3 regions of the Virgibacillus kekensis genome follow, and region 3 is predicted to be linked to each of the others. Evidence: predicted binding sites of a transcription regulator. Region 3 holds the regulator's gene; each other region holds the start of a gene.

Region 1 (4,252 bases), on a different contig from region 3:
TCGTCTGATGGCAAAGGTGGATAATCTGGAAGACTATCAGTTGCCTGCGCTTCATAGCGCTGTGTCCGCAGGTGAACCGCTTAACCGTGAAGTTATAGATACTTTCAGAAAGTATTTTAATGTAACTGTCCGCGATGGGTATGGCCAGACTGAGAATACACTGTTGCTTGGAGTTATGAAAGATATGGAAGTAAAGCCAGGGTCCATGGGGAAACCTACACCTGGTAACGACGTTGAAGTTATTGATGAAAACGGTGATCCACTTCCGGTCAATGAAACAGGGGATATCGCGGTGAAACTTGATTGTCCGGCATTGTTCCGTGAATATTATAAGGACTCCGAGCGAACAAAGATGTCCCGTCGAGGTGATTACTATGTAACTGGTGACCAGGCGTCAAAAGATAAGGACGGCTATTTCTGGTTCGAAGGCCGAAGTGACGATATCATTATCAGCTCCGGCTATACAATTGGGCCATTTGAGGTGGAAGATGCCTTGGTTAAACACCCTTCTGTCCAGGAATGTGCAGTAATCGCCAGTCCGGACGAGGTTAGAGGAAGTGTAGTAAAAGCATTTGTTGTGCTACAGAATGGTGTGAGTGCCAGTGATGACCTGGTAAAAGAACTGCAGGACCATGTAAAAGAGCTGACAGCACCTTACAAATATCCACGGAAAATAGAGTTTATCAAGGAATTACCTAAAACAACTTCTGGTAAAATCAGACGAGTAGAATTACGGCAGAAAGAAATAGTAACGCATTAAATAAGAAAACCCGGTAACAGCGAGCATATCTTAGCGCTGTTACCGGGTTCTTTTCATATTAACCTTATTCAATTGTTCCAGGTTCACCAGTCCCACTGTCTTCCGGCAGACCGAGCGCATTTCTTAATTTATCGGAAACCTCATTAATTCCCGCCTCTGAAGGAAGAAAGAATATCTGGTTACCGAACCATTGATTTGCCCCCTCAATATTGAATGTTTTTATATTGGAGGCATTAATGGATGAATAGGCTTTCTGCAGTGAGTAAATTTCTGTCGGCCGCAGACTGGTTTCTACATTTTCACCAAGTATGTCAGAGATTTCTCCTACTTTGAAGATAGTTCCAAGCGAGATAGCCTGCCCGATTGCCGCCTGGATAAACTGACGTTGCCGCTCATCCCGTGGATAAACAGCATTTACATCTCTCTTTCGCATCCTTACAAAGGCAAGTGCTTCTTCACCGTTGAGCTTCTCTGGTCCTGCTTCAAAATAGATTCGTTTATCATTATTAAAGATATTCTTTTCCCAAAAGCCTTCTTTAATATCCACGGTCACCCCACCAAGGGAATTGACGATATCCCGAAATCCTTCAAAATCCACTGTAACATATTCATCGATAGGGATATGAAGCAAATCCTCAACTGTTTCAACAGTTAGGCGGTTGCCGCCATAGCCGGTTATCGACCCATAATGATATGCAGAGTTAATTTTATGATAACCTGCGTATTCTCCTGCGCCTTCTTCTGGCAATTCTACTCGAGTATCTCTCGGAATAGAGGTCATGGTCATTTTATTCGTGTCCGGATTTAAAGTAGCAACTATCAAGGTATCTGCCCGGCCGTTTTTCCCTCCGGAGGAATAGTTTTCGACCCCAATCAGCAGGATGGAAATTGGATCTTCTCCAACCGTTACCGCTTCTTTCCGCATCTCTGATTTTTCTCCTGGTCGTTCAAGACCATTGTACGATCCTTTTGCTGCCTGGTACGTCTGGTAGACGAGATAACTCCCTACACCCAATATCATTATAAGAAAGATAAGAACAAAAATTAGGAGCCGCCGCTTCCATGATTTCTTTTTCTTTCTTCTTCGCTCCGTTCGTAGTTCAGTCAATATATAAATCCCCCAATTAACAGACAAATTTTAAGGTCCACCAAGTATTAACCTGTTATGGACGTTTTAAATCCTATTATATGTGAAAAGAATGGATATAACAATACGAACTCGCAACTTATGACCCAGGAAAAAGGCAGGTAACATATAAATTTTGCATAAAAAAAATGAGTCAAAGGACTTGAAAGTCAAAATTGGTCAGAGTATAATAAAGTCAAAGGTCAAATATAGTCAAAGTCAAAATTGATATTTGATCCCATTAAAAGGAGGAATTATCTATGCAATGTGAACAATGCGGAATTCGTCCAGCGAACATTAATGTAACCATGAAAATTAATAATGAAAAGATGCAGATGCATGTTTGTAATAAGTGCTTTGAAGAAATACAGGGAAATTTAATGAATAACGGTTATGGATTTAATCCTAACCAGCAGGACGATTTTTCCGAAGGCTTTTTCCAGGGAAATGGACAGGGCTTTACAGGTACAAAAACCCAACAACAGGCAGCAGGTGGCAATGGTCTGCTTGATCAGCTTGGCAAGAATCTTACACATGCGGCACGTGCCGGCCTGATTGACCCGGTAATCGGCCGTGACAGCGAGGTTAAACGAGTGGTTGAAACAATTAACCGCCGCAACAAAAATAATCCGGTATTGATTGGTGAACCTGGTGTGGGAAAAACCGCAATTGCGGAAGGACTTGCACTGAAAATCACGGAAGGAAATGTACCGGCAAAACTAATGAACAAAGAAATCTACTTGCTTGATGTAGCTTCTCTTGTAGCGAATACAGGCATTCGAGGCCAGTTTGAAGAACGGATGAAGCAGCTGGTGCAGGAGCTGCAGTCACGTAAAAACGTGATTCTTTTCGTAGATGAAATCCATTTGCTTGTCGGAGCAGGAACAGCTGAAGGCTCACAGATGGATGCGGGAAATATTCTAAAACCAGCCCTGGCACGTGGCGAACTGCAACTTATCGGTGCCACTACATTGAAAGAGTACCGTAAAATTGAAAAGGACGCTGCATTGGAACGCCGCTTCCAGCCGATTATTGTTAAAGAACCGTCAGTCGATGAAGCTGTCCAGATTTTGAATGGCATTAAAGACCGCTATGAAAAATTCCATGAGGTTTATTATTCTGATGAAGTAATCCGTTCATTTGTGACCCTTTCACAACGATATATTCAGGATCGCTTCCTGCCGGATAAGGCAATTGACCTAATGGATGAAGTGGGATCTCGATTGAATCTATCCAATGCCGAGAAAGATTCTAATTCCATTAAGAAAAAGCTTGATGAAATTATTAAAGAAAAAGAAAAGGCTGCAGAAAAAGAGGATTATGAGCAGGCAGCACATCTTCGTTATCAGGAAATTCAGCTTCAGAAACAGCTGGAGAAAGCAAAAGATGATGAGCAAATTACCGATGTTGATATATCTGATGTCCAGCTAATAGTTGAAGAAAAAACCGGTATTCCGGTTACAAAACTGCAGGCAGATGAACAGGAGAAAATGAAGAGCCTTGCAGAAAATCTCGAGGCTAAGGTTATTGGACAGCCTGAAGCAGTTACCAAGGTTGCTAAAGCGATCCGACGCAGCCGTGCTGGGCTGAAGTCGAAACATCGCCCAATCGGTTCATTCCTATTTGTTGGACCGACCGGGGTAGGTAAAACAGAACTGAGTAAGGCACTTGCGCAAGAGATGTTTGGTACACGTGATAGTATGATTCGCCTTGATATGAGTGAATATATGGAAAAACACACCGTGTCAAAAATTATCGGTTCACCTCCAGGATATGTCGGCCACGAGGAGGCGGGACAGTTAACTGAGCAGGTACGCCGAAATCCTTATTCCATCCTCCTGTTGGATGAAATTGAAAAAGCGCATCCGGACGTTCAGAATATGTTCCTGCAAATTATGGAAGACGGTCACCTGACCGATTCTCATGGCCGTAATGTAAGCTTTAAAGATACGGTAATTATTATGACTAGTAATGCTGGAACGGGCGACAAACAGATTAGTGTAGGTTTTAATAAAGCACAGCACGAGTCTGTTTCAACCCTTGAAAATCTGAGCAATTACTTTAAACCGGAATTCCTGAACCGCTTTGATGGAATAGTGACATTCAACGAACTTACAGAAGACAACCTTCTGGAAATTGTTGACCTGATGCTTGCCGAACTTGAGGAGGCAATCGAGGAAAATAACATCAGTATCACAATTACTGATGAAGCAAAACAGGAACTGGTACGGCTTGGTTATGATCGCCGCTTTGGTGCACGCCCATTGCGCCGTGTTATCCAAGATAAAATCGAGGATCAGCTGACCGATTTGATCCTGGAAGAGGAAACAGTTGAGAACGTTGAAGTTAAAGTAACCGACGGTGAA
Region 2 (4,252 bases), on a different contig from region 3:
AAAAAAAGAATTGACGGGCGTTGAACTGGATACTTGCTGTAAATATGCCGAACTTGCGGCACTTGTACGGATGAACGGAGCGGTTTCCATGTCAAGACAAGGATATACCCTTGATGTGCAAACTGAAAATGCTGCGATCGCCCGTCGTATTTATACGTTGATAAAATCGCTGTATTCATTTCCGGTGGAATTACTGGTTCGAAAAAAAATGAAACTGAAAAAGAATAACGTCTATATTGTCCGGATGAAAGAAGATGTTCAAAAAATGTTATCCGACTTGGGGATTCTCGAGGGTGAGTATAAATTGTCTCAAACAATCCCCGATAAGTATATGAAGAAAGAGTGCTGCAGAAGATCATATCTTCGTGGGGCATTTCTGGCTGGCGGATCAATTAATAACCCAGAAACATCTTCATACCATCTGGAAATCTCCAATTTTTATCAGGAACATAATGACGCGTTATGTGAACTGCTCAACAGTTTCAATTTACGTGCACGGAAGTTGGAGCGGAAGAAAGGGTACATTACCTATTTAAAAGAAGCAGAAAAAATAACCGAATTTCTTAGCATAATTGGCGCACATAATGCATTATTTAAATTTGAGGATGTACGTATTGTCCGTGATATGCGTAACTCGGTCAACAGATTGGTTAACTGTGAAACAGCTAATCTTAATAAGACGATAGGCGCAGCATTCAGGCAGATTGAAAACATCAAACTGATTGAGCAGACTGTCGGGCTGGAAGCATTACCTGAAAAATTGCGGGAGATAGCAGTACTCAGGGTGCAGCATCAGGACGTTTCCCTGAAGGAACTCGGTGAGCTGGTTTCAAGCGGGAAGATTTCGAAGTCCGGTGTAAATCACCGCCTGAAAAAGATTGATGAGTTTGCAGAAAAAGTTCAACAGGACCAGGCGATTAAAAAGTAATTTTTCACCCTCTCATCCTGCTGATATGATATAATTACGTTACATTAAATAAAAATTCTAAAAAGTAAATGCTTTTTTAGCAATTTGCTATAAGGCTTGGTAATAGCCAGGTTTGCTAAATAATGTCGGCGCGATTCAGCGCTGCCCTTTTTTCATAAGGTTGAAAACGATTACAAACAGGGAGATGAGGAAATTTGGTTGAGAGATCAGTAAAAGTTGAGCTTGATTCAGGACTGCAGGCAAGGCCTGCCGCGCAATTTGTCCAGGAGGCAAACCGTTATACGGCACACCTGTTTCTTGAAAAGGATGGTAAGCGGGTTAATGCGAAAAGCATCATGGGTCTGATGAGCTTGGCTATTACTACGGGGGAAACAATCACGCTGATTGGGGATGGCAATGATGCCGAGGTGGCACTGAATCATCTTTCGGCATTCGTGACAAAAGAATAAGATAAATGGCCGCCGCTCTATTTTTATGAAGCTCAGTTTGGTGGAAAAATAATTGAATTGGCATATGAATTACCAGACTAAATCGCTTAGCGGTTTGGTCTTTGTTTTTTATACCAAGGAATTGCCCCGCAGAATAGGAATTCAAGTTGAAAAATAAAAAAATCCTACAGATCAGCTAAGCGGCTCCTCATTCCGCTAAAAGCGAAAAATGAGGTTGTAAAGGGCCTGAGGAGGATCCTGTGGTTCCGCTAAATGACCAATAGGAACACAATCTTGACTAAAAATAGTCAATTAGCGGAACCAGAATCCGAAATCATGCTTTAAGAAGGAATTTAGAGGAAATAACGGAAGAGGTTCCGATAAACAGTGACTGATGAACGCCTAATGAAATAGGGCACATCCTGATGGTACAAGCGACTCAACTGCTATTTAGAAAAACAGCAAACTAAAAAAGCTGCCCGCGAATGGACAGCTTTTAGCATCTTTATTTCCTATCTGAATTGCGTTCTAAAATCTTGTCGATCAAGCCGTATTCAACTGACTTTTCAGCAGTCATAAAGTTATCACGGTCGGTATCGCGCTCAATAACTTCTAGCGGCTGGCCAGTGCGTTCAGCAAGAATCTCATTTAGTTTTTCACGCATTTGGATAATACGGCGTGCATGGATTTCGATATCCGCAGCCTGACCCTGTGTTCCACCGAGTGGCTGGTGAATCATAACTTCACTGTTAGGCAGAGCATAACGCTTACCTTTTTCACCAGCTGCCAGCAGGAATGCACCCATGGATGCTGCCATACCTGTACAGATGGTTGATACGTTTGGTTTGATGAACTGCATGGTATCGTAAATTGCCATACCGGCTGTAATGGATCCGCCTGGTGAGTTGATGTACAGAGAAATATCTTTATCCGGATCTTCTGCTTCAAGGAAGAGAAGCTGTGCTACAATTGAGTTGGAAACATTATCATCAATTGCACTTCCTAGCATAATAATGCGGTCTTTTAATAAACGGGAGTAGATATCATAGGCGCGTTCTCCACGGTTTGTCTGTTCAATGACTGTGGGAATTAAATTCATTTAAAGTTCCTCCTTAAACATCGATTCATCCATTATTCTTGGATATCTTTATCTTAACTATTAGGTCAAAAAAGGTCAAACAAAACGTTCAACTATTTTGGCAAAAAATCTCTTTCCCCATCATTCCCTTATCAACGGAATATAAACGTATGAATCAGACAAGTTTGTACTTATTTTTTGGTCGTCCGGGCCTCCCATACTCTGAAATTATCTCAACTTCGCCTTTATTTTCCATGTAGTTTAAATAGCGGTGAACGGTCTGGTAGGCAATCGGCAAAGATTGTTGAATTTCATTAATTGTTGAAGGGTTATCCTGGTTGATTAAATATTCCTTAATTGATTGTAAGGTAGTTTGGCTTATTCCTTTTTCTACAAAAGCACTGCTATTATTCCCGGATAATTTTACTATCTTCAGATTTATTTTAATCCGAGAAATAAGATCAGGTGCTTTAATAGGCTTTAAAGCAAAGTCAGTTGCACCGGCATTTAAAAAAGTGTCTGCCACGTCCTGTCGCTCGTCAACTGTCAGAATAATAATGGGAACCCTTTTGTCTATTTTGCGCAGTTCTCTGGTCGCTCTAATACCATCCCAATCAGGCATGTGATAATCAAGAAGTACAAGGTCTGGTCTTATGTAACTGAATCGCTCAACTCCCTGTTTACCTGTATGTGCTTCAACCACCTGCCAGCCTACATAATCGCAGATTTCCCTGAGAGTAAAGCGAATATCTTCATTATCATCAACTATTAGTATAGTGGTACTCATTTACTTCATCACCTGCTTCTAATATTGGTAGGGAAATAACCATTTGGGTATAGCTTCCAGGAATGCTGTGAACATTAACTTTTCCCCCGTGGTTTTGAATAACTCTCCTTACAAATGACAATCCAATCCCTGAGGAATTTTTTGTACTGAAACCATCCTGCCAAATACTTTCTATGTGTTCAGATTTAATACCAGGCCCATCGTCCTTGATTTTAAAAATAACTTCCCTATTAATACTTTTGACATCCACGTGTATATTTCCTTTTTTTCCAGCAAATGAACTGATTGCATTTTCAATTATATTAGATATCGCCCGCGAAAACCGTATCTTGTTGACTTGGATACAGGGAAGGTTGTCGTCCAATTCAATTTCCATATTTACTTGCTGCTCATCTAGGCTGAGATGGCTAGTTACATATTCCAAGAGTTCTTTTACTGTTAATTCCTGTTTAATATTTTCGGATAATATTTCTGAAATCATATCTTTCATTTTTTCTACAGAATGCTCCATGCGAGTAAAATAATTCTTGAAAGGGGTACTGGAAGCGCCCTGCAATTTCATCTCAATTAGGGAAATTAAACCTTGCACTGTAACAAGGGGAGTTTTCAGGTCATGAACCAGCATATTTATTTCTTTATATACCTTGGATTCCACAAGAGCAGTTTTAGTTTCTTTTAACTCTTCCTCCTGGACCTGATACTTTTTTAGCGTATCAATCTGTTTATTCGATAGATGAAGGAGAAGGGTAAATATGAAAGCAATCGTCAGAAAAACAATAAAAAACACGGATGCAATGGTGTTGAGCAGGCTATTTCCGGTCAGGAAACTATCAGCTGTCTTAATGCTGGTTGCAAGATCATTTGTACCGAATCCAAATACTGTTAAAGCAGGGATTAGTTGCAACCAATGGGCTGCCAATAATGCAAAAAGCAAATTAACCCCGTAAGTAAAATAAAAATATTTATATCTCTGATTATACATCTGAAGCAGCAAAATAAGTCCTATGAAAAACAGCTGGCCAGAATAGGAA
Region 3 (4,252 bases):
GTTCACCACGTGCCAGTGCCGGCTTAAGAATATTGGATGCATCAATTGCACCTTCTGCGCCACCTGCACCGATTAATGTATGAAGTTCATCAATGAATAAAATTATATTCCCGGCCTGGCGGATTTCCTCCATTACTTTTTTAAGTCGGTCCTCGAATTCACCACGATATTTAGTACCAGCTACCACTGTCCCCATATCAAGTGTCATTACACGTTTATCACGTAACGTTTCAGGTACCTCATTATTAACAATCTGCTGGGCAAGGCCTTCAGCAACTGCTGTTTTACCGACACCTGGCTCACCAAGCAAGACGGGGTTATTTTTCGTACGGCGGCTTAATACTTGAATCACCCGCTCAATTTCCTGACTGCGCCCGATAACCGGATCAATTTTGCCTTCTTTAGCACTTTCCGTCAAATCACGGGCTAGCGAATCCAATGTTGGGGTGTTGGCATTTGATGCCTGGGCTCCACCACGGCCTTGTCTTCCCGCTTGTGACTCATTGCTTCCGAGCAGCTGTAAAACCTGCTGACGAGCTTTATTTAAGCTTACACCAAGGTTATTCAATACTCTAGCTGCTACACCTTCTCCTTCACGGATCAGACCAAGCAGGATATGCTCTGTACCAACGTATGAATGCCCCAGCTTACGAGCTTCATCCTGTGATAACTCAACCACTTTCTTGGCTCGTGGAGTGTAATGAATTGTTTGCATAGGCTGTTTGCCAACTCCAATAAGTTTCTCAACTTCTTCCTGGATTTTGGATATTTCCAATCCTAGTGACTGAAGCGCCTTCGCGGCAATTCCTTCTCCTTCGCGTACAAGTCCAAGCAATACGTGTTCTGTGCCTATATTATTGTGACCCAGCCTTACTGCTTCCTCTTGTGATAAAGCTAATACTTTCTGAGCTCTTTCGGTAAAACGTCCAAACATCATATGCTTTCCTCCTAGCTATTCTCTAATTGCAGCCGTTCACGGATAAGTGATGCCCTAAGTACATCCCTTTCATTAGGTGTCAGTGTTTTCTGCGCATACTGTTGCAGAAAACCAGGTTGGGTCAGGACCATTAATTCATTTAAAATATTACGGGTTACATTCTGGATAATACCCAAATCTATTCCAAGTCGAACATCGGACAGACATTTTGCTGCCTCTTTAGATTCTATGATTCGACTGTACTCCAAAACACCATATGAACGATAAATTCGGTCTTCTAATTTTGTCCCGGACTGTTCCATCAGTCTAGCCCGTGCATTGCGTTCATGTTCAATCAGTTGCTGTACTACACTCTGAAGATCCTGGACGATATCCTCTTCAGATCTGCCAAGGGTAATCTGGTTGGATATCTGAAATATATTACCGATGGCTTCGCTGCCCTCGCCGTAGATGCCGCGCACTACCAGTCCGAGCTGATTAATTGCCGGAATCATCCTGTTTAACTGCTGAGTCATCGCAAGTGCAGGCAGATGCATCATTACCGATGCCCGCATACCTGTACCAACATTGGTGGGACAGGTTGTCAGATATCCTCTCGTCTCATCAAATGCGTAATCGATTTTTTTCTCCAGCCAGTCGTCAAATTCAAAAGCCTTTTCCAGTGCCTTGTTTATTTGAAAGCCAGGAAAATATAGCTGTATGCGAATATGATCCTCTTCGTTCACCATTACGGATACCTGTTCATTTTCGGATATTAAGGTTCCGGAAGAATGATCATGCTCTACAAGATGGGGACTGATCAGATGTTTTTCGACCAGGACACGTTTCTCTATTGGAGTTAAATTTTTTATTGGTATAAATTCAAGATTTTCATAGTCCTGGAAAGTTTGGTGTTCGTATTCGTTCCGGATAAATTCACTGATTTTCTGCAAATCAGTTTCATTGGCCAATATAGGATACGTAAATTCCGCAAAATTCCTGGCAAGTCGAATCCGGCTGCTCAGGACAATGTCACTGTCCGGTCCGTCTTTACGCATCCACGGACTGATTGCTTCGTTCATAAAATGCTGTAAGGTCATTTATCTTCACCCCGCATTTCTTTATCAAGCTTTTTAATTTCATCTCTGACTTTGGCAGCTTCTTCAAATTCCTCATTTTCAATTAAGCGCTGTAACTTACTCTTATAAGTCTCAACCTGCTTTTTAAGGTGAAGGTCTCCGCCTTTTCTTGCCGGAATTCTCCCCTGGTGCTTCGTATTACCGCTATGCACCCTGCGAAAAATAGGGTCCAAACGATTGGAAAAAGTCCGATAGCATTCTGCACATCCAAACTTTCCTGCACGCTTAAAAGCAGAATATGTCATTCCGCAATGAGAGCACTGGAGTTCCTGTGTCTGTTGATAGGACCCGCTTGCCTGTTTTCCTTCCACGGAAGAAGCATCAAAATTGAAAAGTCCAGATAATAAGTTATGAAATGCAAATCCCTCTTCAGGATATGACATATAACCTTTCTCTTTTGAACATACCTCACACACATGTACTTCCCTTTTATTACCATTGATTACTTGTGTGAAGTGCACAGTAGCCGGCCGCTTATGGCATTCCTGGCATTCCATTTATTCTCTCCCCCTTTTACTTGGTCAAATATTTCAAGGTTGAAAGCATCGCAGTCAGGACCCTGGCACGAACTTCATCCCTTAACGGGAGCTGGAATGCTAGTGTACTTCTGCCAATAGCACTCAGCATTATTTTGGCTTCCCGTTCGGTAATCAGTTCTTCCTCCAGCAACCTTTCCAGTACATCCACCGCTGCATGCTGTGTTACTTTGGGGTTAATCATTTCAATGATTTCATCAATGAGTTCGGATTTATCCTGGTGTTTTATCCGCATGATTCGAATATATCCACCACCACCACGTTTACTCTCCACTATATATCCCTTTTCCACAGTAAAGCGGGTATTAATCACGTAGTTAATCTGCGATGGTACGCATTGAAACTGATCGGCAATTTCACTCCGTTTTATTTCTATGGCATCCTGACGTGCTGCCTCTAGAACTTTTTTCAAATGCTGTTCGATTATATCTGAGATGTTACTCATTTGCCCTCCTCCTCTAATCGTATGAGCTGGACCATTTACCTCTACCAATATTATTTTATGTTTTGACTTTGACTATCTTTGACTATACTTTTATTATACGTAAAAATAGCCGAGATGCAAACACAATGTACTATAACTATTTTAGACAAGTAAGTTCTAAAAGAAACGTGAAAATGTTTGCAAAGCTTTTACACAAATAAAAAGCCCCCCCAAATGGGAAGACTTTAATTTCGTTCTACAATATTCTTTACCTGGTCTACTCTGGCTATCTCTGCAAATAATGCAACCCGGTCAAATTCTGAATTTCGGTCAAGTTTTATATAGATATTCCGGTTATCTCCCTCAGCCCGTTCAATTTCCACATCCTTGATAATTACTTCATGTTTTTCCAGCACGGAAACAATGCTATTGATTTTCAATCCGGGTAAAGCGACTATCTCAATCAAATAGGATGAACGGCCTTTGGTGAGCTTCTCCTCAAAATTATTCAGGAATACAAGGCTCAGCAGAATGATCAGCGTAGTAAACACTGCTGGAGCATACATCCCTGCGCCTACAACCAGTCCAAGACCAGCCGTAGTCCATATTGATGCCGCAGTTGTTAATCCACGAATTGTCATTCCGTTTACAATAATGGTGCCTGCACCAAGAAAGCCGATCCCACTTATAACATAAGATGGAATTCTCGCTGGGTCGAACCGAATATTATCATATTCGTTAATCAATTCTTCAAAGCCATATAAGGATAAGAGCATCATTAGACATGACCCAACACCGACAATTATATGCGTCCGAAACCCGGCTGAGTGATTTTTTATTTCACGTTCAAATCCAATCAACCCTGATAATACCAGAGCGACCAATACCCGCAACATTATTATTGAAAAGTTTTCTCCAAAAACCTGGTCAATATATTCAATCATACCACTTCCCCCTAACGTTGACTCTTATTTATATATATCCTTTAATTCTAAACTAAATTCCTTGGTGGTAATAGTATTTCTTTTTAAGTTGGGCGAGACGGTTTACGGATTGCAATGCAACCATATTTAGAAGGTACTCTTTAATGAAATTGGAATTAAGTGAAGAAAACTGGACTCATAAGACGCGGAAGAATACTCTATTTTTATATACCCATTTTTACAAAAAAAGTCAGGATACATTTTTTGTATCCTGACTTTTTCGCCTGGCAGCGTCCTACTCTTGCAGGGGCAAA

Evidence for each region. The regulator CtsR, encoded in region 3, represses protease genes until heat stress. The targets are predictions, from matches to a motif close to ATGGTCAATAAAGGTCAAACA.
Region 1: ACFO3D_RS01170 (ATP-dependent Clp protease ATP-binding subunit) is a predicted target of CtsR. The motif match lies at 2,086-2,106, and genes of this name have one in related genera.
Region 2: clpP (ATP-dependent Clp endopeptidase proteolytic subunit ClpP) is a predicted target of CtsR. The motif match lies at 2,517-2,537, and genes of this name have one in related genera.

Annotation. Positions count from the first base shown of each region.
Region 1 covers NZ_JBHSFU010000002.1:71,711-75,962, forward strand. Annotated here, with positions in the region: gene mbcS (acyl-CoA synthetase MbcS) at 1-760, shown strand, start outside; gene ACFO3D_RS01165 (LCP family protein) at 825-1,868, opposite strand; gene ACFO3D_RS01170 (ATP-dependent Clp protease ATP-binding subunit) at 2,147-4,252, shown strand, end outside.
Region 2 covers NZ_JBHSFU010000004.1:35,677-39,928, reverse strand. Annotated here, with positions in the region: gene whiA (DNA-binding protein WhiA) at 1-928, shown strand, start outside; gene ACFO3D_RS04580 (HPr family phosphocarrier protein) at 1,123-1,377, shown strand; gene clpP (ATP-dependent Clp endopeptidase proteolytic subunit ClpP) at 1,862-2,455, opposite strand; gene ACFO3D_RS04570 (PleD family two-component system response regulator) at 2,610-3,221, opposite strand; gene ACFO3D_RS04565 (sensor histidine kinase) at 3,196-4,252, opposite strand, start outside.
Region 3 covers NZ_JBHSFU010000010.1:59,121-63,372, forward strand. Annotated here, with positions in the region: gene clpC (ATP-dependent protease ATP-binding subunit ClpC) at 1-937, opposite strand, end outside; gene ACFO3D_RS16015 (protein arginine kinase) at 949-2,016, opposite strand; gene ACFO3D_RS16020 (UvrB/UvrC motif-containing protein) at 2,013-2,552, opposite strand; gene ACFO3D_RS16025 (CtsR family transcriptional regulator) at 2,569-3,036, opposite strand; gene ACFO3D_RS16030 (MgtC/SapB family protein) at 3,261-3,959, opposite strand; rRNA gene rrf (5S ribosomal RNA) at 4,221-4,252, opposite strand, start outside.